2 regions of the Bradyrhizobium sp. 25ACV genome follow, and region 1 is predicted to be linked to the other one. Evidence: riboswitches for the same ligand, from Rfam matches in the RefSeq annotation. Region 1 holds a riboswitch; the other holds the start of a gene.

Evidence for each region. Region 1 has a riboswitch for cobalamin ahead of RAD04_RS00480 (TonB-dependent receptor). Riboswitches for the same ligand answer to the same signal wherever they lie in the genome.
Region 2: linked by a shared signal. The riboswitch ahead of RAD04_RS15145 (TonB-dependent receptor) and the one ahead of RAD04_RS00480 (TonB-dependent receptor) in region 1 are both predicted to bind cobalamin.

The regions. Positions count from the first base shown of each region.
Region 1 covers NZ_JAVAYO010000001.1:101,730-113,575, reverse strand. Annotated here, with positions in the region: gene RAD04_RS00500 (energy-coupling factor ABC transporter permease) at 1-229, shown strand, start outside; gene cobF (precorrin-6A synthase (deacetylating)) at 276-1,025, shown strand; gene cobT (nicotinate-nucleotide--dimethylbenzimidazole phosphoribosyltransferase) at 1,036-2,088, shown strand; gene RAD04_RS00485 (histidine phosphatase family protein) at 2,081-2,653, opposite strand; cobalamin riboswitch at 2,726-2,927, shown strand; gene RAD04_RS00480 (TonB-dependent receptor) at 3,045-5,393, shown strand; gene RAD04_RS00475 (PepSY domain-containing protein) at 5,406-6,827, shown strand; gene RAD04_RS00470 (hypothetical protein) at 6,931-7,077, shown strand; gene RAD04_RS00465 (hydantoinase/oxoprolinase family protein) at 7,674-9,683, shown strand; gene RAD04_RS00460 (hydantoinase B/oxoprolinase family protein) at 9,680-11,260, shown strand; gene RAD04_RS00455 (aminotransferase class III-fold pyridoxal phosphate-dependent enzyme) at 11,271-11,846, shown strand, end outside.
Region 2 covers NZ_JAVAYO010000006.1:1,520-13,365, reverse strand. Annotated here, with positions in the region: gene RAD04_RS15195 (response regulator transcription factor) at 1-202, opposite strand, end outside; gene RAD04_RS15190 (PAS domain S-box protein) at 199-2,622, opposite strand; gene RAD04_RS15185 (hypothetical protein) at 3,335-3,730, shown strand; gene RAD04_RS15180 (hypothetical protein) at 3,727-3,915, shown strand; gene RAD04_RS15175 (hypothetical protein) at 4,122-4,283, shown strand; gene RAD04_RS15170 (transglycosylase SLT domain-containing protein) at 4,365-6,551, opposite strand; gene RAD04_RS15165 (adenylate/guanylate cyclase domain-containing protein) at 6,874-8,610, shown strand; gene RAD04_RS15160 (hypothetical protein) at 8,735-8,911, shown strand; gene RAD04_RS15155 (hypothetical protein) at 9,050-9,259, shown strand; gene RAD04_RS15150 (hypothetical protein) at 9,360-9,623, shown strand; cobalamin riboswitch at 9,667-9,881, shown strand; gene RAD04_RS15145 (TonB-dependent receptor) at 9,996-11,846, shown strand, end outside.

The DNA of each region.
Region 1 (11,846 bases):
CTCGACGACCTACCAGGCCGGCGTGATCGCCTGGGTGGCGTTCTGGGCGCTCTATGGCTCCGGTTTTGCCATGACCAATCTCGCCAACATCGCGACGTTCGCGGCGTCCTATGCGCTGGTCATCGTGATCGAGCCGCTCGCCGATCTCGCGGTGCTGGCGCTGGCGAAGTCGTTGCGCGGCGTCACCGCGCCCGGCCTCGTCACCCCGCGCCTGCATAACGCGGCCTGAGAGACAAGCGAACGGGCGGCCTGCAGGGCCGTCCGTCGCGTTCGCGATGCTCACGCTCTCTTTGATAGGCATCGGTTGCGGCGATCCCGACCAGCTCACGCGCGCCGCTGTTCAAGCGATCAATGCCGCCGATCTCATCCTGATCCCGCGCAAGGGGACGGCGAAGTCCGATCTCGCCGATCTCAGGCGGACGATCTGCGCCGATGTGCTCACCAGCGACAAGACAGCGATCGCCGAATTCGACCTTCCCGTGCGCGACGCAGCTGAAGCTGATTACCGCAAGGGCGTGGACCATTGGCACGATGCGGTTGCCGCGACTTGGTCGAAAGCGATCGCAAAGCATCTCGAAGGTGAGGGCAGGGTTGCGCTGCTGATCTGGGGCGATCCCTCGCTCTATGATTCCTCGTTGCGGATTGCGCGGCGGCTCAATCCGTTGCCGACGATCGAAGTCGTGCCCGGCATCACCTCGATCCAGGCGCTGTGCGCGGCCCATGCGCTGCCGCTCAACGACATCGGCGAGCCCTTTCTGGTCACGACCGGGCGGCGCTTGCGTGAAGGCGGCTGGCCGGCAGGTGTGAATACCGTTGTTGTAATGCTCGACGGCGGCACGGCGTTCCAGTCGCTCGATCCGGAAGGCTTTCAGATCTGGTGGGGCGCCTATCTCGGCATGCCCGACCAGATCGTCATGTCAGGCGTGCTCGCCGAGGTCGGCACTCGCATCGTTGCCACGAGACAAGAGGCGCGCGAGCGGCACGGTTGGATCATGGACAGCTACATTCTCAAGCGCAGGCCGTAAGCGAGGCAGCATGCTCCCCGAATGGGTCACCCAAAATTGCCCCGATGTCTCCGTAGTGCATCGCGAGGCGGCCATCGCGCGGCAGGCGCAATTGACAAAGCCGACCGGTGCACTCGGCCGGCTGGAGCAGCTCGCAATCGAGCTTGCGGGCCTGCAGGCGACCGAGCAGCCGCGTGCCGCGCGGGTGCCGATCATCATCTTCGCCGGCGACCACGGCATCGTCGCGCAGGGCGTCTCGGCCTATCCGCAAGCCGTGACCATCGCGATGATGGCGAATTTCGCCTCCGGCGGTGCCGCGATCTCGGTGCTGGCGCGTGAGCTTGGCTCGAGCCTGGACGTCGTCGATGCCGGCACGCTGGCGCAGGACGAGATGGCAGGTATCGTCACCGACAAGCCGCGCCATGGCACGCGCGATTTCAGCGTGGACGCCGCGCTGACGCCTGCGGAGCTGGCGTTCGCCTTCGAGGCTGGCCAGAGCGCCGTCGCACGTGCGGCGGCCCATCAGCCCGATCTTCTGATCTTCGGCGAGATGGGGATCGGCAACACGACGACTTCGGCGGCGATCGCGGCGAGCCTGCTTGGCATCAGCGCCGAGGAGATCGCCGGCAGCGGCACCGGCGTCGATGCGGCGGGTCGCGCGCACAAGGCCCGTGTCATCGATGCTGCGATCGCGCGTCACGGCGTTGGCGGCGCTTCGCCGGAAAAAATCCTATGCGCCGTTGGCGGCCTGGAGATCGCGGCGATCTCAGGTGCGATCATCGCGGCCGCGCAGCGCCGCATCCCTGTATTGATCGATGGCTTCATCGTATCGGTGGCAGCGCTCGCAGCAGTGCGGCTTAATCCGTCGTGCCAGCCGTTCCTGCTGCCGTCGCATCAATCGGCGGAGCAGGGGCATCGGCTGGTGTTGCGCGCGCTGAACGTGCAGCCGTTGATCAGCCTCGATCTCAGGCTCGGTGAGGGGTCGGGTGCTGCCATCGCGCTGCCGCTGGTACGGCTCGCCTGCAGCCTTCACAACGGCATGGCGACGTTTGCGCAGGCCAATGTGCCTGACAGACCTAACTGATCCGCTGATTGACGCAGACGACGCGCCAGCCGCTCGCAAGGCGATCAATCCGGGTCAGCGACAGCGGATCGACCACGAAGCGCAAGGCGGCCTGCGGCGTCAGATCCAGCGCGATGCAGAGCGCGGCGCGAATGGTGCCGGAATGCACGACGAGCGTGGCCGATCCGGCTGCGATCCGCGACAGGCCCAGCCGGACACGCGCGACCTGATCCGCAAAGCTTTCGCCGCCCGGCGGCCGTCCGCCAGCCGGATCGCTCCAGAACTGCGCATAGGCCTCGCCGCCGGTGGCAGCGAGCTCGTCATGGCGATGGCCGGTCCAGTCACCGAAATCCTGCTCGCGGAATTCACTGACCAGCTTCGGTTCGAGCCCCAGCGCGCGTGCCGTCTCGACCGTGCGCCGCGACGGGCTGGCATAGCTGGCGGCATCCCGCGGCAGACGCCGCCGCAGAGCGTCCAATTGCACGCGATCGCTGAGATCGGCCGGCGCGTCGGCGGCATGGATGGTGCCTGTGACGCCCGCGACGGGCGCGTGCCGTATCAACCAGAGGAAGGTCTCGCCTTCCATGCTCATCTCCAAGGAAGTTGGTCGTTGTGGCCATAACGCCGCAACTGGCACATTGACTCTGTCTTGATGGTAATCCTAGATGCTTGCGACGGTTTCCCCGAGAGGGGATGAAAAGGGAATACGGTGCGGGGACATTGTCCCCAACGCCGTGGCTGCCCCCGCAACTGTGAGCGGATAATCCTTCGTCAGAAGCCACTGGGTCCTCGGTCCCGGGAAGGCGACGAAGCGGTGATGACCCGCGAGCCAGGAGACCTGCCGTCAGCCGTGGTCACACGCGAAGATGTCGGTCGGGGAGTACAGACATTCGGCTTCATCGGACGGCTGAAGAGCCAAAAGGTGAGACCTCGTTCGCTGTGACGTGCCACTGACGTCATACCGAGGTCCGAAAACCGTGTCTTCCATCCGTATCTTACGACCGCGACAATTCCTGCTCGCCTCCGCGGCACTCACATCCTTTGCCGCTCTCGATCCGCCCGCTGCGCTGGCGCAGCAGGCCCGTGAACCCCTGCCGCCGGTCGAGGTGTCGCCGGCCCAATCCCGCAAGCAGGCCAATCCTGCCGGCCGGGAGGCGCAGAGCACGCGCCGCGCAGCAGCGCGCAGGTCGGCGGCCGCAGCAGCGATGCCGAAGCCCGTCGTGCCGACTGCGCCACCCCCGACGCCGCTTAACAGCAATGCCGTCGCCGAAAGCGCCTCGCGGCTCGGCTTGACGGTGCGCGAGACGCCCGCGACCGTCGAGGTGATCTCGGCCGAGACCATGCGCGAGCAGGGCTATCGCACCGTGTCCGACGTGGCGCAGGGGGCGGTCGGCGTCACCTCCGGCGATAATCCGGCCGAGCCTTCCGCCTTCTCGATGCGCGGCTTCACCAACAGCCAGATCAACACGCTCTACAACGGCATCAAGATCGGTCCGCAGAACATGACCTCGCGGATCATGGACACCGCCAATCTGGAGGCCGTGGAGTTCCTGAAGGGCCCGGCCTCGCTGATCTCGGGCGAGGGCGCCGCCGGCGGCGCGATCAACTTCGTCACCAGGCAGCCGCACACGGGACCGATCCGGAACGAAGCTGATTTCTCCTGGGATTCGCTCAACTCGTTCCGCGCGCATTACGGCTCGGGCGGCAGCACCAATGTGCAAGGCCTCGACTACCGCTTCGACATCAGCCGTTCCGCGCTCAACGGCTTTGCCGACGACACCAATACAAAGATGCTCGATGTGTCGGGCCAGCTCAACTATCGCATCTCCGACAGTCTCAAGATCTGGGGCGCGATCGAGTATCGCGAGGACCGCTCGAAAGCCTATTGGGGCGCGCCGCTGGTGCCGATCGCCTTCAGCGGCTCGCACGCGACGACGGGGATCGTTTCCGGCAACTACTTCAACAGGACCGACCTGGGCGCGGTCACGATCGACGACCGCACCTTCAACACCAACTACAATGTCCTCGACAACCGCAATGTCGCTCAGGAGGTGTGGCTGCGCGGCGGTTTCGAGCTGAAGCTGGCGCCGAACCTGACGCTGAAGAGTCAGGCCTATGGTTACGGCGCCGAGCGCACCTGGTTCAACAACGAGATCGAGGCGTTCGATTCCACCAACAACCAGGTGTATCGCGAGCGCTTCTTTGTCGCGCACAGCCAGCGGCTGGTCGGCAACATCACCGATTTGATCTGGGACGCGAATATCGCGGGCTTCGACAATCGCCTGGTCACGACGCTGTCGTCGAGCTATCTTGATTTCGTCAGGCCGGGCGCGGCAAACTTCCCGAACGATTATGTCTCGCTGGTCGATCCCAACCGCGGCTTCTACGGTCTGCTCACGACCAAGCAGCAGACCGCGCGTATCGACAACGAGGCGCTGTCGTTCGAGGACCGGCTGAAGCTGACGCGGACCTTCGCGCTGATCGGCGGCCTGCGCATCGAGCACATCGGGCTCGATCGCAACTCGACCGATACCGCCGGCCTGGTGAACGCGGGCTTTCCGTTCACGAAAGACTGGGCGCCGGTGACGGGCCGCATCGGTTACACCTGGGAGGCCGTGCCCGGCCTGACCTTCTTCAGCCAGTACGCCACCGGCGCCGACGTCTCCGCGAACACCAGTTTCCTGTTGTTGCCGACCCAACCGCTCGACCTGACGACCTCGCGGACCTACGAGACCGGCGTCAAGCATCTGTTCTGGGACAACAGGGCCGAGTGGTCGTTCTCGGCCTACGACATCGTGCGCAAAAACGTCTATGCCGCGGCCGGCGGCATGGCGCTCAACATCGCCGGGCGACAGGAGTCGAAGGGCGTCGAGCTTGCGGCGTCGGTCCGTCCGATCGAACCGCTGCGGCTGTGGGGCAACATCGCCTATGTCGACGCCCGCTATGCCGACTACAATTTCGCCGGCGGTTCGTTCTCCGGCAATACGCCGCCGAACGTGCCGCGCATCGTGGCGAATGCCGGCGCGTCCTGGCGGTTCTTCACCCCCTGGCCGGTGGAGCTCGGCATCACCGGCCGCCATGTCGGCGATCGCTACAATACCGATGCCAATGTGGTGACGATGAAGGCGTATACCGTCGCCGACGTCTACGCGTTCGTCGACATCCCGAAGACGGTGTTCAATGCGGTCGACCAGGCCCGCCTGACCTTCCGTGTGCGCAACATCACCGATAAGCGCTATGCGATCTGGGGCGATCCATTCTATCCCGACCAGATCCTGCTCGGCGCGCCCAGGACCTACGAGCTTTCGGCCGCGTTCAAATGGTAGGGCGCTGAACGGATGATGGGCGCGATCGTCCTGGTGCACCGCTGGCTCGGGATCGCGTTCTGCCTGCTGTTCGCGATGTGGTTCGCGACGGGGATCGTCATGCACTTCGTTCCGTTTCCGTCGCTGACGGAAGCGGAACGGTTTGCCGGCCTTGCGCCGGTGGATCGCGGAGCGGCGAGGATCCCGCTTGCGGAGGCGGTCGCGGCGAGCGGGGTCGCGGACGCCGTGCGCGTCCGGCTGATCCAGCGGAGCGATGCAGCGGTCTACATCGTGTCGGGACCAGCGCATTCGCGCGCGGTCCGCGTCTCCGACGGAGCGGATGCGTCGGTCGCAATGGCCGATACCGCGCTTGCCATCGCGCGGGAGCACGGGCGCAATCGCGGGCTCGATGCCGCGCAGGCCGCGGTCGTTGCGTTCTCGGACCATGATCAGTGGAGCGTGCCGAACGGCTTCGATCGCCACCGGCCGCTGTTTCGCGTGGCCCTCGGCGATGCTGCCGGGACGGAAGTCTATGTCTCCTCGGCCACCGGCGAGATCGTCCTGGACACGAGGCGGCGCGACCGGGGCTGGAATTGGGCCGGCAGTGTGCTGCACTGGATTTACCCGACGGTCCTGAGAAGCAACTGGTCACTGTGGGATCGCGTCGTCTGGACGCTGTCATTGCTGGCCTTGATCGCGGCGATGCTTGGTGCGGTGCTCGGGATCGCGCGGGTGCAGCTGCGACGGCGCCGGATGTCCTCGCCCTATCGTGGCTGGCACGCGTTGCACCACGTCATTGGCCTCACGGCAACAATGTTCGTGCTGACATGGAGTCTCAGCGGCTGGCTCTCCATGGATCACGGCCGGCTGTTCTCGCGCGGACAATTGACCGCGGCCGAATCCGGCGTGATGAACGCGTTGCCTGATTGGGCGGCTGCCTCATGGCTCGATCGGCAGCCGATATCACCCTCGGCCCGGGAGATCGAATGGTTTGCCTTCAACGGCGACGTCTATCGCCGCGATCGGGTGAGCCTTGACCATCAGGTCTTGATCAAGGCAGGGGACGCGTCCCGCGACGGACCAACGGAATTTCTGGACGTGCATGAGATCCAGAATCTGGTGGCGCGCCTCGCCGCCGGCTGCGGCGCGCCGTCCGTTCTTGCTGGCAACGACGACTACCCCGCGCAATCGGCTATTCCGGGTGCGCCCGTCTACCGCTCGCGCTGCGGCGACCTCTGGTTCGATATCGACGGTGCCGATGGCAGTGTGGTGCAAAGGCTGGATGCCTCGCGGCGGGCCTATCGCTGGTTCTACAGCGCGCTCCACACGCTCGATTTTCCGGTCCTGCTGGCGCATCCGCGTCTGCGCGATGTCCTGATCGTCGGACTGTGTGCGTTGGGATTGATGTTCTCCGTCACCGGGATCGCGATTGGCTGGCGGCGTCTACGGTCCTGACCGAGATCGGCGCATCCTGACCAACGGCCGGCGGTTACATCGGCTCTTCTTTAGTCCAGGCCGGTCTTCCCCGGTGCCCAATAGGCTTTTGCCCTGATCCGCGATGGACGGCCAGCTCCATGCCCTTGGTGACCATGTGGCCCCCGAAAGCGGCGACAGCGCGCGGCACGGTTTCTGGATCGAAATCCCCGAGATCATCGGGGTTCATATGGCCGTCGTTGAGCCGGAAGAAGGGCATGGCAGGCGATAGTCGATCCGAACATGACTGGCGGGTTCAGGAAATATCTGGCCCGCGATCGCGACTTTCAACGCAGGACGTCCGAATCTCGATGGTTTCTAACGAACTCGTCCCAATGGATGGCTGCGCTGTCGTCCATCGATCGGACCGGACGATATCCTCGCTTACTGACCGTACAATAAAGAAAGGCTGAGCCGCCTGCCGTGCATAGCTCATAGGCATCCGGACCTCACGCAGCGCTCTCCGATCGCCTGCAAATTAGACAGACGATTTTAGACGTTCGGATTGCAGTGCAACGGACGTGACGGTTTGCGCCGAAAAATCCGTGGTGCGATGCACTCTGCTGGCGTCCAGCAGTCCACATCTGCATGCTCTCCGCGCGGGCACAGCTGCACCAAAACGTGCAGCCGAATTTGCGGCTCGCGGAGCTGACCCGATGGTTTGCGACAACTCTGGCTCTATCCCGACCTGACCGCTCTGTCGCACACTCGCGGACAATGGCAAGACAAGGGATGCATGATGAGCGCTCTCGGTTGGGCATTGGATGTCGCGATGGACGGTAACAGCCCGGCGTCCGGTTCGGACCTCATCTGTCGCCGCCCCCGCACATGAGCTCCTCCGAATATCATTGGGAGGTGGGCACCGATATCGGCGGCACCTTCACCGATATCATCGCGATCCGGCGCGATTCATCGGAGGCACGGATCGCAAAGGTGCCGTCGCGCCCCGCCGCTCCGGTTCAGGCGATGCTGGAGGCGATCGAGGCGGTGGGCCTGCGCAGAAGCGAGGTCAAGCGCTTCGTCCACGGCACCACGCGCGTGACCAACGCTATCGTCGAGGGCCGGCTGCCGAAGGTGGCGCTGGTCGCGACCGAGGGATTTGCCGATGTGCTCGAGATTGCGCGTTATCGCCGTCGCGATCTCTACCGTCTCGACATTCCGCCGAAATCGGCGCCGCTCGTGCCGCCTGAGCGCTGCTTCGGGCTTGCCGAGCGCCTCGATCACGAGGGGCGTGTGCTCAAGCCGCTGGAGCAAGCGGAGATCGAGCGCCTGGTGGCCTGGCTGAAAGAGACCGGCGTTCAGAGCGTCGCGGTGGCTCTCCTTCACGCCTATGCCAATCCCGTGCACGAAAAAATGCTCGGCGAGCGCCTCAAGGACGTCGTCGCCCATGTCTCGCTGTCGCATGAGGTCAACCCCGAGGCACGCGAGTATGAGCGGACCTCGGCGACCGTGTTCAACGCGGCCGCGATGCCTATTGCGGTCGAGTATCTGAGCGAGCTGGAGCAACGCCTGCCGATTGGCCCCGGCCTGCAGGTGTTCCATTCCGCCGGCGCCATGATCCCGATCTCCGCGGTGAAACGTCGCCCGCTTGTGATGGCAATGTCGGGCCCGGCCGCTGGCGTCTCGGCGTCGGTCAGCATCGCGCGCCAGCTCGGCACGCCGCGCATGCTGACCTTCGACATGGGCGGCACCACGACGGACGTGTGCCTGATCGTCGACGGCCAAGCCGAGATGACCGACGGCCGCATGCTCGGCGACAAGCCGCTGCGCCAGCCGATGCTCGCGGTTCACTCCATCGGGGCGGGCGGCGGATCGATCGTGCGCAGCGGCCCGGGTGGCCTGACGGTCGGGCCGGAGAGTGCCGGTTCCGAGCCGGGTCCGGCCTGCTATGGCCGCGGCGGCGCCGAGCCAACCATCGCCGACGCCAACGCCGTGCTCGGCTATCTCAATCCCGAAACGAAGCTTGGCGACCGCATCGGCATCGACGTCCAGGCGGCCAGGCGCGTCATCGCGCCGATCGCGCGGGCGTTGGGGCTGAGCCTCACCGAAACGGCGCTCGGCATCATCAAGGTCGCCAACGCGACGATGGCCCGCGCGCTGCGCCGCGTCACGGTCGAGCGCGGCATCGACGGGCGCGACTGCACGCTGCTCGCCTTCGGCGGCGGCGGCCCCATGCATGCCGCGGGGCTCGCCGATCTCTATGGGATTGCAGAGGTCGTCGTGCCCAGCGCATCGAGCGCGTTCTCGGCGCTGGGCTGTCTCACCGCCGATTTCAGCTTCCTGCAGCAGCAGACCTTGCGCGCTGGCCTCGACGGCATCGATCTCGTACGCGTATCGGAGCGCATTGGGGCGCTCATTGACGATGCGTCGGCGCCCCTGATCGCCAACGGTGTCGCGCAGGCGGAGATCGAGGTCGAGCTGGTGGCGCTGATGCGTTACGCGGCGCAGAACGACGCCATTCCAGTCCCGCTCGCACTGCCCCTCGACGTGATCAGCCTCAAGAAGGATTTTCTGGCGCGGCATCACGAACTCTTCGGCTACGCGACGAGCGAGCCCTGCGTCATCGAATCCGTGCGGGTACAGGCGCGCCGGCCGTCGACGACGGTGGTGAGCCGGCCGGCGACGGCGGCGAGGGCGCTGTCGTCAGGTACGCGCCTCTGCTCGTTCGATGGCTTCCACGACATCGCGACAGGGATCATCGACCGTGCCTCGCTGGCCGACACCGTTCGCGGCCCGGCCATCATCGAAGACGCCTGGTCCACCGTGGTGGTGCCGCCGGGCTGGCAGGCGAGGCCGGACGTTTCAGGCAATCTGTTCCTGACGCGGAGGGCAACATGAAGCTCGATCCGTTCGTCGTCGAAGTCATCAGGCACGGGCTCTCCGCCGCGGCCGAGGAGATGAGCCTGGTGATGACGCGCTCGGCGCGCTCGCCGCTGCTGCGCGAGGCCGGCGATTTGTCGTCGGCGATCACGGACGGCCATGGCGGCCTGGTCGGACAGGGCCGCGACATCCCGATCCATCTCGGCGCGATGGCTTACACGGTCCCCGAACTGCTGAAGGTGGTGCCGCGCGACAGCCTGAATGACGGCGACGTCGTGATCTACAATGTCGGCGCGCTCGGCGGCAATCATCTCAACGACGTCAAGGTCGTGCGCCCCGTCTTCGTCGATGGCGAGATCGTGGCGTTCGCGGTCAGCCTCGCGCACTGGCCGGATATCGGCGGCACTTGGCCAGGCAGTTATTTTGCAAAAGCCATCGACACGTTCCAGGAGGCAATGCGGATTCCGCCGGTGCTGATCGCAACCTCGGCCGGCGTCAATGCGCCGATCGTGCAGCTGCTCAAGGCCAATATCCGCGACCCCGAATCCGGCGAGGGCGATCTGCTTGCGCAGATCGCGGCGACCAAGGCCGGCGAGCGGCGCATCGTCGATCTCTGCCGCGAGCACGGCAAGGCGGTGTTCACGGCGACGCAGTCGCGCCTGCATGACCTCTCCGAAATCGAGATGCGCGAAGCGTTGCGCGCCTTGCCGGATGGCGTCTACGAGGGCGAAGATCATCTCGACGACGGCAGCGTGAACGACGCGCCCGCGCGTATCCACGTCAAGATTACCATTGCCGGTGACGAGGCGACCTTCGACCTTTCCGGGAGCTGTGACCGCGTTTCGAATTTCTGCAACACGACGCCGTTCATGGCGCGCTCGGCTGTCGCCTATGCCGCGCGCATCATGAGTGGGCGCGACATGCAGCAGAATGCCGGCGCGCTCCGTCCCCTGACCATTATCACCCGCCCGGGCTCGATCCTGGAGCCGGGTTGGTCGGCCTCCGTCGCCGCCGGCAACCACGAGACGTCGATGCGCATCGTCGATGCGATCTTCCGCGCCATGCAAGACACCATCCCCGAACGATTGTCCGCGGGCGGCGCGACCACCGCGGGCGTCCTGTTCTTTGCGCAGCCGCGGCAGGACGGTTCCTGGAAGATGCTCTATGAGGTCCACGGCGGCGGCGAAGGCGCGCGTCATGACCGGGCCGGCATCTCGGCAACCCGGGTGCATCTGTCCAACACCTCGAACACGCCGGTCGAGGTGATCGAGGCGAACTACGCGATCCGCCTCGAGCAGCAGGCCATCCGCCGGCAATCCGGCGGCGCCGGCGCCTTCCGCGGCGGCGATGGCGTCGTACGCGCTTACCGCATTCTGGCTCCGTCGATGCATCTGACCACCTGCATCGAGCGGATGGTGATTCCGCCGTTCGGCATGCAGGGCGGTGAACCCGGCAAGGCCTGTCGCATCTCGCTTGTCAGGCAGGGCGCAAGCGTCGCGATCGACGGCAAATCTAACCTCGTGCTGCAGCACGGCGATCTCGTCACCGTCGAGACTTGCGGCGGCGGCGGCTACGGCGCTGAAGCTGCGGAGTGAAGGGATTGCGATGAGCAAATTGTTGCGAACCAGGCTGAACGCGGGCGACAGCGCGCCCATGGCCGTGGTCGGCGGCGAGGGCGTCTATTTTCATCTTGCGGACGGCCGCAAGCTCATCGACGGCAGCAACACCGGTGGCGGTCTCGGTCACCGTCATCCCGCGATGGTGGAGGCGATCCGCCGCGCGGCGGATACGCCCGTCGTCAACGAGGGCTGGACCTGGGTCGGCCGCGAGCAGGCCGCCGACGACCTGATGGCGATGGCGTTCGTCGGCGAAGAGGAATGGGTCGGCGCGGTGCGCTTCTGCATCAGCGGCAGCGAGGCCAACGACATGGCGCTGTCGCTCTGCCAGGCCTTGACGCAGCGCTCGGCGCTGGCGACGCGCGAGCGTGCCTATCACGGCATCACGGGCCTGTCGCGCAGCATGACCGTGCAGCCGCAATGGCATGGCGGCCTTGCGGTGTACTCCGGCGGCTCCAGGCTGCCGGCGCCGATGGCGCCGGTGCGAATCCTGCCGGCGCCGGAGGGCGCGATCTACGGTGGGCCGGCCAGCAACAAGCCGCCGAGCGAATATCTGGCCGACGCC
Region 2 (11,846 bases), on a different contig from region 1:
GGCGGATGTCGAGCACGAGGCAACTGGGGACCGCAGGCGGTTTGGCTTCCATGATCTCCGCCGCCGAACTGAAGGCTTCGACCTTGAGGCCGACCGATTGAAAGAGATTGGTGAGCGCACGGCGCATCGACGGATCATCATCGACGATCAGGACGATCGGATCACTGGCGCTCGCCTGGGCCTGCTTGGCATGATCAGTCACGACGTGTCCTTGTTTGGCAAGGGCAGGGCGATCTGGAATGTTGCACCACTCCCTTCATTTTGAATGGCCGAAAGCCGGCCCGCATGAGCCTCGATGATCGATCGGCAGATCGAGAGTCCCATTCCCAGACCGCCCGATTTGGTCGTGAAGAAGGGAGTGAAGATGCGTTCCTTGACGTCTTTGCCAAGGCCGACACCGCTGTCCGTCACGGTGAGGAGCAGGTGGTCGTCGTCCGTCCGGCCCGAGCGGATCGCCAGCTCGCGTGGGCAGTCGACATTGGCATGCATGGCTTCGATGCCGTTCACCACCAGGTTGATCAGCACCTGCTGAAGCTGGATCCGGTCGCCGCAGATCCTGGGCAGGTCGGACGCCAACTCCATTCGCACCGACACCGCATGGATCGCCAGTTCGCGCCGTACCAGCGCCACTGCCTCCCTGACGACCTGGTTGATGTCGAGTGGAGCCATTTCGATCTCGGTCTTCTTCGCAAGCGCCCTGATCCGGCGGATCACCTCGCTTGCCCGATTGGCGTCCTCGACAATCCATTCTGCGGAACGGCGCGCGGCCTTCAGGTCGGCGGGGTCGCGGTCAAGCCAAGCGATGCAAGCGTCCGCATTGGAGATCACCGCGGCAAGGGGCTGGGTGATTTCGTGGGCGATCGAGGTGGTCAGTTCGCCGAGCGTCGTGACGCGGGTGACGTGGGCGAGCTCGCCTTGCGCCTTGCGCAGCGCCTCTTCCGCCTGCTCGACGCGGATCGCCGCCGTGACGTCGCTGCTGACGCCGCGATAGCCGAGAAAATTGCCTGTCGCATCATGGAACGGCTTGCCGCTGGTTCGCACGTAGATTGGAGATCCGTTGCCATCTTTGCTGCGGTAGATCAGATCGCGGAACGCAACGTGGGCATCGAGCGCCGCGCGATGCTGCTCCCATTTCTCCGGCTCGAACTCGGCATCGGGCGGAATGTCCCAGCGGGTCAGGCCGATCAAGCCCGTCGGCGCCGCGCTGGAGGTTTCGGCATGCTCCGATATCCTGGTAATGCGGTGGTCGGGCCCGGTCTCCCAGAACCAATCCGATGCGGTTTCGGCGTAGTCGCGGAATCGCTGTTCGGATGTCTTGAGCTCGTCGAACGCCTTATGCAGGGCATCTTTTGCCGCGAACTGCTCGGTGACGTCCACGTGCGTGCCGATGATTTCCATCACCTCGCCGTCGCGGCCGATCACGGGGTGTCCCTCGCTGTGGACGCGTCTGATCGAGCCGTCGGGGCGCGCAATCCGGAAGTCGATTTGGAAGGGCTGCTTTAGCCTGACGGCTTCACGTTCCACCTCGACAATCCGCCGAAAGTCCTCCGGCAGGATACGTTGCTGAAAAGCTCGGGCCGGGAGATCAGTCTGCTCCGGCTCAAACCCGAACAGTCGGTACAGTTCAGTCGACCGGTAGGCGAACTCCTGACGATGAACGTCCCAGGCCCAGCTGCTCGTATGGCTGAGGCGTTGGGCTTCGGCCAAATAGGCTTCGCTGCGACGCAGCCTCTGTTCCGCTTCCTTCGCAATGGTGACATCGGTCACCGCTCCGACGAACTCGATACGCCCGGATGGGTGCCGCACGGCGCGCGCCACGGAATGGAGATATTTGATCGATCCGTCGGGCATCAGCAGGCGGTATTCGTGGTCGAAATCCTCGGCCAGCTGGTAGGCCCGATCCAGGGTGCCGCGGACTGTGTCGCGATCTTCCGGATGGATGCGCTGAAAGGCGAAGCTCAGGGTCGGCTTCGTCGCGGGGTCGCATTGGAAAATGCGGAAGGTCTCCCTCGACCAGACCGCCTCGCCGGAGGCGAGGTTCAAGCCGAAGCTGCCGGTGTGGCTCAATTCCTGGGCCTGGGCGAGATAGGCCTCGCTCTGTCGCAGCGCATCCTCGGTCTCCTTGCGCTGGGTGATGTTCTCGCAGGCGACCAGCAGGATCGGCGTGCCGTCGCCGCGCAGCATCGCCTTGGCGTTTTCGCGGACCCAGAGCACCGACCCGTCCTTCCGGAACTTGCGAATCTCCCAGGTATGCGACTGGTCCACGGTCGTGAGGCACAAAGCGACGCATTGACGAACGAAGTCGTGGTCTTCCTCGAAGAAGACGTTCAGCACGGATTGGCCGATCAGCTCGGCCGTCGTGTAGCCCAGTTGTGCGGCGCCAAACGTATTCACGTTGAGCACGGTTCCGGACGGATCGACCATGAAGTACATGACCGGATTGTGCTCGAATACCTCACGCCATTGCTTCATGGCGTCACGCAGATCGGTGTTCTGCCGCGAGACGTCAGCGACCGCGGACCGGTCCTTCTCGCCGTTGCCGAATGATCGAAGCGCCGCAAGGCCGCCGAGCAGGAATTGTGCGGCCGAAGTCCCGATTTTTGTGATCTGGCCAGGCATCATCGCAAGCGTCCCGGCGCGCTAGCGTCAAGGCGAGTAGAGCACTTTGCCAGAACAGGGGCAATTGCCCCCGACCAAAGTCGGATTCCCGGTAAAACTCCCGGTTGCCGTGCAGCTTGCGCGCGTTGCGCTGTCTCGTTGCGCAGGCGGGCAGAGGTCCGCAAAACTACGGCACAAACCTACGTATAGCTCGCACAATCCTAGTTCTAGCGCGCATTTACCTCCGTACAATTGAGCGATGCGTTGCAGCGGCGTAGTTTTGCGGTCAATCGAGAGGAGACGATTGCGGAGCACAAATCGCTGAAAGGCTCGGGGATGTTGCCCCCAAAAAGCCAGGCTCTGCGTCCGCCCCCTGACTTGCCGGATGAATTGGCGGTCACGATTGAGAAGCCGCATTTTCCGTGACGACCGTGGCGACCCGTGCTTGCGCACCAAGGAAGCCGGGACCCCTAAGAGGTCAAGAGGAGAGGATGATGTGCGATAGCCCCGACTACTCCGAGCGCCGTCCCGAGACCAAAGGCTGTGCTGTCTGCGCGGCGAAGTTTGGCCTGATCCGATACTATTCCTGGCGGACGCCGCTCTGTTCGAGGAAATGTCTCGACCGGTTCAGGGCGCGCCGCGAGCGCGACCGCCGCTGGTTGTTCCGATATCAGGCGGCCTGAGGACCAGCCGCCGCGTCTGCCACCTCAGGCAATTTCTTCGTCGGGAGGCTGCGTTGAACCGTACCTGCAAGCTGCTGTTGGCGATCGCGCTGCCGCTTCCGCTGGTGACGGGCGTGGAGGCCGACGAAGCCGGACGGGATGGTTCACATCGTCACCATCCGCCCCAGGATCAACTGCTGCACGAGAAGTTCTATTCGAGCTGGCACATGCCGGACAATCCGGTTCTGAGCTGCTGCAACAATGCCGATTGCTACCCGACCGAGATTCGCTACGTCGACGGCAGGATCTACGCGCGGCGCCGGGAAGACGGCAAATACATCCTGATCCCGTCCCAGAAGGTCGAGCGCAACAGAGACAATCCCGACGGCCGCAACCATATCTGCGCGCCACCGCCGTCCGCCTCTCTGGTCGACTTGGTCTACTGTTTCGCGTTGGGAGGTGCCACGTGAGATTCGTATTGGTGAACGGCAGAACTCCGTTCCGCAAGACGTCGTGCCTTTGGTGCTGCGAGGAGATCGACGGTGGCTATCTGCGCGACGCCAGGACGCTGCTGCGCTACTGCGGCTACGATTGCTACGCGCTTCATCACGAGGCCGCGCCGTTGATCGAGGGACGTACGCGCGCGGCATCTTGAGCCGTCAGGCTGGCAGAACGCATTCGGCGGATCTGCCTTCGGTAGGAGAGGACACGGCATTGAGATTCATGCTCGTCAATCAGGAACATCCCTGCCACGGCGGCGTCTGCAGTGCATGCGCCCGGCCGCTGGGTGCGAGTTACGTCCGGCATGTGTCCAAGCAAGAGCGGTATTGCGACTACGGTTGCTACCGTCAGCAGACGGCCATGGACATGCTGTGGCCCCGCATCCCGTTCGAGGGGATCGCGATGCTGACGGCGATCTCGAGCTGGGGCTGGATGATTCAGATGGGCGCGCTGTCGCGCGCATTGGCCGAGGCATATCTGCGCGAGTACGACCTTCTGACCATGGAAGGAGGTGACGGCTAGCTGAACGATGCAGGCCGCGCAGAGAGCGGTCGGCCGCAGTCCCGCGTCCAGCCCGCGCCGCGTCCAGCCCCGGCGGCGAGGCTAGGGTGAGGGGGCTGCGGCCGATCCCGTTGGTGCCGCGCTCACTTCCTGCGTCGTGACGCGCTGGTCGGACTTGCCGGCGACCATGCTGCTGCCCTCGAACCTGGCGCGGTACACCAGCACGTTCTCCATCACGCGCTGGACGTAGTTGCGCGTCTCCGACAGCGGGATCCGCTCGACCCAGTCGACCGGATCGACCTTGGGATCCCTGGGATCCCCGCGGGCCTGCACCCATTCGCGCACGCGGCCGCGGCCGGCATTGTAGCCGGCGAAGGTCATGATCTGGTTGCCGCGATATTCCGACAGCAGCGCGCTGAGCTCGGCCGCGCCCATTTGCGTGTTGTAGACGGGATCGGAGACCATCTTGTCCCAGTCGTAGGTCAGGCCGAAGCGCTTGGCGGTGTCGCGGCCGGCTTCAGGCGTCACCTGCATCAGCCCGACCGCATTGGCCGGCGACTTGTCGCGCTGGTCGAACGAGCTTTCGGTGCGCGCCACCGAATAGATCACGCTGGTCTCGATCGCGGGCGCGACCTGCTGGTGCTCGGGGATGCCGATGGTCGGAAAAGCGTAATGGTCGAGCGCGAGCCCGCGCGCCAGCGCCGACTTGCCGACCTCCAGCATCACGCGCGCATCGCGGCGCTGTCCGGCGAGTTCGCCGAGGCCCTCGAGGGCCGCGACGTCGGTGCTCTCCTTGGCGAAATCCTCGGCGTAATAGAACACCGTGTCGCGCTCGCCGATGCCGTAGAGCATGTCGGCGGCGCGCACGCGCTCGTCTGCGGGCGGGGTGTCGAGCGCGGCCAGCACGGGCGAGGGCGGTCGCAGCTCGATGCGATCGAGGCCGAGCTTTGCGCGCGCAAGCTGGCCGTAATAGGCGGTCGGATAGCGCGCGGCCGCCCGGTAGCTCATGCGCGCATCGGCTGTCGCCCCCATCGCCTCGGCGGCACGGCCGCGCCAGTAATGGGCACGCGACAGCGCGATCGGATTGGCCGAGCCTGCGTCGATGGCGGCGAAGTGCACCATGGCTGCCTGGGGATCGCTCAGGAAGCGCAGTGCGATCCAGCCGCACATGAAATGATAGTCGACGCGGTAGACTTCCTTCTCGGGCACCGCGGCCGTGCGCACCACATCATACGCCGTTTTGAACTTGCCCTGGTCGAGCAGCTTGCGCGCGAGCAGGCGACGCTCGCGCCACCAGGCGTCGGTGTCCTGGGCCGCCATGGTGTCGGGCGCGGCGGCAAGGATCACCTCGGCGGCATCGTCGATGCGGTCCTTCTGGAGGTGCCATTGGGCGCGGCACAGCACATAGCCGAGATCGCGGCGCGCTTCGGTCGGTACGTCCTCGAGATAATCGTTGGCCTTGCTGGCCTTGCCGGTGACGGCGGCGCAGGCCTTGACGATCGCCAGCGCATCCTCGCCGAGCCGTTTTGCCGCGCGCCGCGCACCGGCATAGTCCTTGGCGCCGAGCCGCTTGTCCATGCGGGCGCGATGATCCTCGGAGTTGAGCAGATCGCGGAACGCCTCGTAGGAATCCTCCTCGCTGCGCTCGGACAATTCGTCGGTGCGCCAGGCCTCGCGCACGAGGCGGGCAGCCCTGTCGGCGTCGCCTTCAGTGAGCAGCACGCGGGCGAGGGCGAACTTGCCCTTGGCGCTGGTCGGGCGGTCCATGGTGAATTTGTGCACGGTGGCCGCGTCGGCCTTCTCCTGCCACAGCCGCGCCTCGGCGCGGCGGCGGAGCAGGGCACTGCTCGGCCAACCCGGATTGGCGGCAAGGAAGGCGGCATAACGCTTGAAATTGGCGGTGCTCTCGGAATGGCGCAGCATGAACCAGTCGGCGAGCTTCTGTCCGGCGGGATCAGCGATGCGGTCGCGCGCCGCGCTCGCATCGTCCGTCTTGCCCTTGCGCGCGAGGTCGATCGCGTCCTTCAGCGCGGCGAGGTCGCCGGTCAGCGGCGGCGGCGCCGGCTTGTCCGAGGGCTCGTCGTCGGTCTTCTTCGCCTTGCGCTTGGCCTCGGCATGCTTGCCGTGACGGGACTTGGCCGCGGCATGACGCTGCTTGCCGGCTTTCGCCTCATGCGACTTTTTCGGCGCGGACGATTTGTGGCTGCTCTTCGCCGCCAGCTCGGTCGGAAGGAGGGCCATCGCGGCCACGGCAACGAGACACGCGAGCGAGCGTAGGCACTGGTTCATCCCATGGTCCCCCTGCGAAACCACTACAAACCAAGGTCCGCGACGACATGCGGCTTGAGAATCAACGACATCGAGAACGATGCCACGGCATCGTTTCGCATTCCCCACGCTGTCGCAACAATGCGGCAAAATACGGATGTGACGAGGGAACTTCGGCTTGGGAGCAAGGGTCAGTTCGTTTAACCTTTGTTAACGATCCGGGCCCGCCCGACGGCTTGGCTTGGTCCTGGGCGTCACAAGCCCAGATTGCGCGTGTTCCCGCAGCCAGATCCGGTGTATGGAGTTCCCTTGCTCCGTCCCTTTGGCCTTTGTCCGTGCAGCTATGCCGATTTTCAACCAGTCGATCAGGCGCAAGATCGTCGGCATCGCCCTCGGATTGATCGTCCTGATGCTGGTCACCTCGATCCTGTCGATGGTGATGTCGAGCCAGGTCGGAATCCTGCTCGACGAGCTGACCAACCGCTACATCCCGGCTTATGGACATCTGGCGCGTGCCAACATTCGCTCGCTGGAGCGGTCGGTGGCGCTGCGGCGAATGGTGATGATGAAAATGCAGGCGCCGTCGGAGGAGGAAGCCTATGCGGCGCGCTTGCGAGAGTTTGAGGAGGCCGATCGCAAGATCGACGACGAGGCGGAGGCCGCACGCACGCTCATCAACGCGATCATCGACGATTCCAGAACGCAGTCCGACAATGCCGGGCTGGCGCGGATCGAGACGCGCATCGAAACCGCGCTCACCGAACTTCGGCAGGCAATGAATGAGGATCATGCCAAGCTGCTCAAGCAGGTCGATGGCAAGCAGATGACCGAGGTGCGCGGCACGCTGGAGCATCTCGATACACTGCGCGATCAGTTCAATCAGAGGATCGACACGATCCGCGCGGACATGTTGAAGCAGGTCTTTGCCTCGACAAAGACAGTGATAGGCCGTCAGCATCAGGCGATCGTCATCTCCGCCATTGTGACCTTGCTCGCGGCGATCGTCGGCTTTGCCTTTGCGCTGCTGGTGTCCAGCGGCATCACGCGCCCGGTGCGGCTGCTGCTCGCCGGCACCCGCGAGGTCGAGGCCGGCCGCTTCGACAAGACCATCACGGTCTCCACGCAGGACGAGATCGGCGAGCTCGCCGCGGCCTTCAACCGCATGACCGAGCAGCTCAGGCACAACGAGCGCATCCGCGAGACCTTTGGCCGCTACATCGATCCCAAGGTGGTGCAGGGGCTGATCGACCGGCCCGAGGTCGCGATCGACGGCGAGCGCCGGGTCATGACCATCATGTTCTGCGACATGAGCGGCTTCACCTCGATGAGCGAGGGCATGACCCCGCGTGGCCTCGTCAGGGTGATGAACCACTATTTCACGGTGATGTCCGGACCGATCAGGGGTAATCGCGGCATCATCGACAAATATATCGGCGACGCCATCATGTCCTATTGGGGCCCGCCCTTCATCGAGGAGGACGAGCAGGCGCTCCTGGCCGGCATCGCCGCAACCGAGATGGTCGACCAGGTGCCCGCGCTCCAGAAGCAGCTGCCCGACCTGCTCGGCATCCGCGCCATGCCGGCGCCGTGTGACCTGCGGATCGGCATCGCCACCGGCGAGGTCCTGACCGGCAGCATCGGCTCCGAGCTGATGATGAGCTTCACCGTGATGGGCGATGCCGTGAACCTGGCCTCGCGGCTGGAGGCCGTCAACAAGGTCTACGGCACCCGCATCCTGATCTCGCAGGCAACTGCTGACGCGATCGGAGCGCGGCTCGAATTGCGCGAGATCGATCGTCTCGCGGTCGCAGGCCAGAGCGGGCCGCAGCCGATCTTCGAGGTGATGGCGCGGGCAGGTGCGCTCACCGGCGCGCAGGACAGCCTGCGCACGCACTATGCGGAAGCGCTTGCCGCCTATCGGGCCCGCCGCTTCGACGAGGCGCGCGCCGCCTTCAACGCCGCGCTCGAAGCCGTCCCCGGCGACGGCCCCTCGCGCACGATGCTCGGCCGCATCGCGCAATTCGAGGCCAAGCCGCCGGAAGAGGGGTGGGACGGCGCCTGGCGGCTGGAGCAGAAATAGCCTTTTTTGTTGGACCAGCCCGCCCTGTCCGGAAAAAACGTTTCTACTCGATAACGATGTTCGCCGTGACCTATTTCCCGGGCTTAGGTTGGATGTCCTTGAGGCGTTTGACGGGGACACGCCGATGACAGAACTTCAGGACAGGCTGGAACGGTTCGAGACGCTCACCGCCGAATGCGAGCTGATCGCCAAGCTCGCCACCGACAGCACCAAGCGCGAGTTCTATCTGAAACTCTCGGAACAGTACCGTCAGCTGGCGGTGGACATGCGGCAGGCGATCGCGACCAAGGCTGCTGCCTGATCCCGGCTGCAATCCGTTCTTAAGGTTTGGCGCGCATCCTTGACCTCACGAGCGATCGCTCGTGGTGGAAAGGCCGGGGTTCGCTGCAATGCAGCGCACCTCGCGAGTGTCATTTGCCATGTTTGACAGGGCAATCACATGCGCCTCGTTGCCGTGATCATATTCGCGCTCATGACGGCGGCCTGCGACCAGGAGCAGGACATCACCGGCTCGACGCCGACCTGCCCGATGCGGAACTACAGCTACAATCCCCGCGACATGAACCAGTGCGTCAGTGCCTGCAAATCGTGCGATCGCGGCACCACGGTCACCTGCACCACCTCCTGCACCCTCAAGGGCGCGCGCTGAGGCCACCACTTTCTCGTTGCGCGCCCAGCGGCGGTGCTGGGACACCGGAACGATTCACTTGGGTTAATCATTGAAGCAAGTGGGCAGGACGCGGAGTCCGATGGAAATGGGTATGCTCGATCCCGGCCGATTTCTGGTGTCGTGCTCGCATTGCGATGCCTGGCCGATGGCGGCCAATGTGAAGCGGTCGAGCTGGACGGCGTCTCCGCACGAGGTGCGCTTTGTCTGCACGCGCTGTCGCCGCGAGGAGACCGCCATCGTCTCGGCCTCCGGCGAATTGACCCCGATCAAGCGCGTCGATGTTCCGCCAAGCGACGTCGCTGTCGCCTGGGCCCAGGCACAGCGTGTGCGAGGGCGGACCTGAGCGCCGAGCATGCACCGGTCGATTGACTCCCGGGGCCAACGGCTCCTAAATGATCGGCGACGGTTCTCCTCGCGGAGATCAAAAGGGAATGTGGTGCGGGATTGTCCCAATGCAGGGATTTGTCTCAACGCCACGGCTGCCCCCGCAACTGTAAGCGGTGAATCTTTCGTCTCATGCCACTGGGAATCTCGGTCCTGGGAAGGCGACGCAAGGTCACGACCCGCGAGCCAGGAGACCTGCCGTCAGCCGTGGTCACACGCGAAGATGTCGGTCGGGGAGTACAGACATTAGCTTCACCGGAGCAATCCATCGCTCTGCCGTGAAACCTCGTTCGCTGTGACGTGCCACTGACGTCATACCGAGGTTACAATTGTGTCCCGTCTTGTCCCTGCCGCCAGGCGCCTCAGCGCCGGCCTGCTCGCATCCGTTTCCCTCCATTCGCTCGATCTGTCCTCCGCCTTCGCCCAGCAGGCGCTTGCCGAGCAATTGCCGCCGATCGAAGTGACCGGGCCCGACGATCACAACCGCACACGCGCCGGGGCGATCGGTGACGGCGAGGCGACGCGGCAGCGGGTGAGGACGAATGTCGCGCCGGCAGGCAATGGCGCCGGCTCATCCGGCTCCGGCGGTGAGGCTGCCGCCGGCAGCGGCGGAATCGTCGGGGCTGCCACGACCGTCATCACGGCCGCGGATATCGCGCATTCGCCGTCGCAGACGCTTGCCGAGATCATCGCGACGCAGACGCCTGGGGCTCAGATCACGACGCTCTATGGCGGCCAGATCGGCGCCAAGACCAGCGTGGACCTGCGTGGCTTCGGCGCCTTTGCCACCGCCAACACGCTGGTGCTGGTCAACGGACGGCGGTTGAACGACGTCGACATGGCGCAGGTGGACCTCTCCAACATCCCGCTCAATTCGATCGAACGCATCGAGATCACGCGGGGCAATTCCGGCGCGGTGCTCTACGGCGACAACGCGGTCGGCGGTGTGATCAACATCGTTACCAAAAATGGCGTTGGCGGACCGCCCGTGACCGCGCGCATCGAGGCTGGCTTCGGCTCGTTCAACACCAGGCTCGGCAACGTGTCGACCTCGCTCAATTCCGGTCCGTGGTCGACCTCGTTCTACGGCAATACGGTCAGGACCCATGGCTATCGCGACAACAACCGCTATTCGCAGCAGAATGGCGTCGGCAATCTCAATTACACCACGCCAGACCTGACTGCTTTTCTCACGGTTACCGGTGACAATCAGGAGCTGCGGCTGCCGGGCGGCCGCACCGTCGATCCCTCCATCGGCCTCGACGAGCTCAGGGCCAACCGGCGAGGGACCGGCACGCCGTTCAACTACGCCAACCAGCAGGGTTTTGGCGCGACCGCGGGCTTCACCAAGATCCTGGTCAACGGCGTCGATCTCATCGTCGACGGCGGCGTGCGCGACAAGAAGCAGCAGAGTGCGTTCTTCTCCAGCCCGGCGCCGATTCCGGCGTTCTTCACGTCGACCTATGTCGGTTCCCATCTGACGACATGGTCGATCACGCCGCGGCTCAGCGTGAAGAGCCTGCTGCTCGGCATGCCGTCGCAGCTCCTGGCCGGCATAGACTATTACGATGCGAGCTTTGAGCAGAACCGCGGCGCCGGGCAGGGGCTTTCCCCCTGGCACAATTACGATCTCAGGCAGCAGACGGTTGCGGGCTATTTCCAGCACACACTGGGAATCGCGCCCACGACGGACATCTCCTACGGCGCGCGTGTGCAGAACGTCAGTCTTGCGGCACGCGACAATTTCGACCCGGCAGCTCCGTTCAACGGCGACATCGGCGCGCTGCCGCTGACGAGCAACGAGACCCAATATGCGCTGCATCTCGGCGCCGAGCATCGCCTCAACGACCAAGTCTCGCTGTTCGGCCGCGTTGCGCGTGCGTTCCGCACGCCTGATGTTGACGAGCGCCTGTCCTCAGGGCCTTCCTTCGATCCCTTTACCTTCGCTGCGATCCCGCAAACGTTCCAGCTCAAGACCCAGACCTCTTGGGACATCGAGGGCGGTGTTCGCATCAAGGGCGGCGGGTTGCAGCTGCAGAGCAGTGTCTATCTGATGGATCTCACCAACGAGGTCCATTTCAATCCGGTCCTGTTCTACAACACAAATCTTGATCCGACCCGCCGCTACGGCTCTGAGACCAGTCTATCCTATCGCGTCAACGACGCCCTGCTGCTGCGCTCC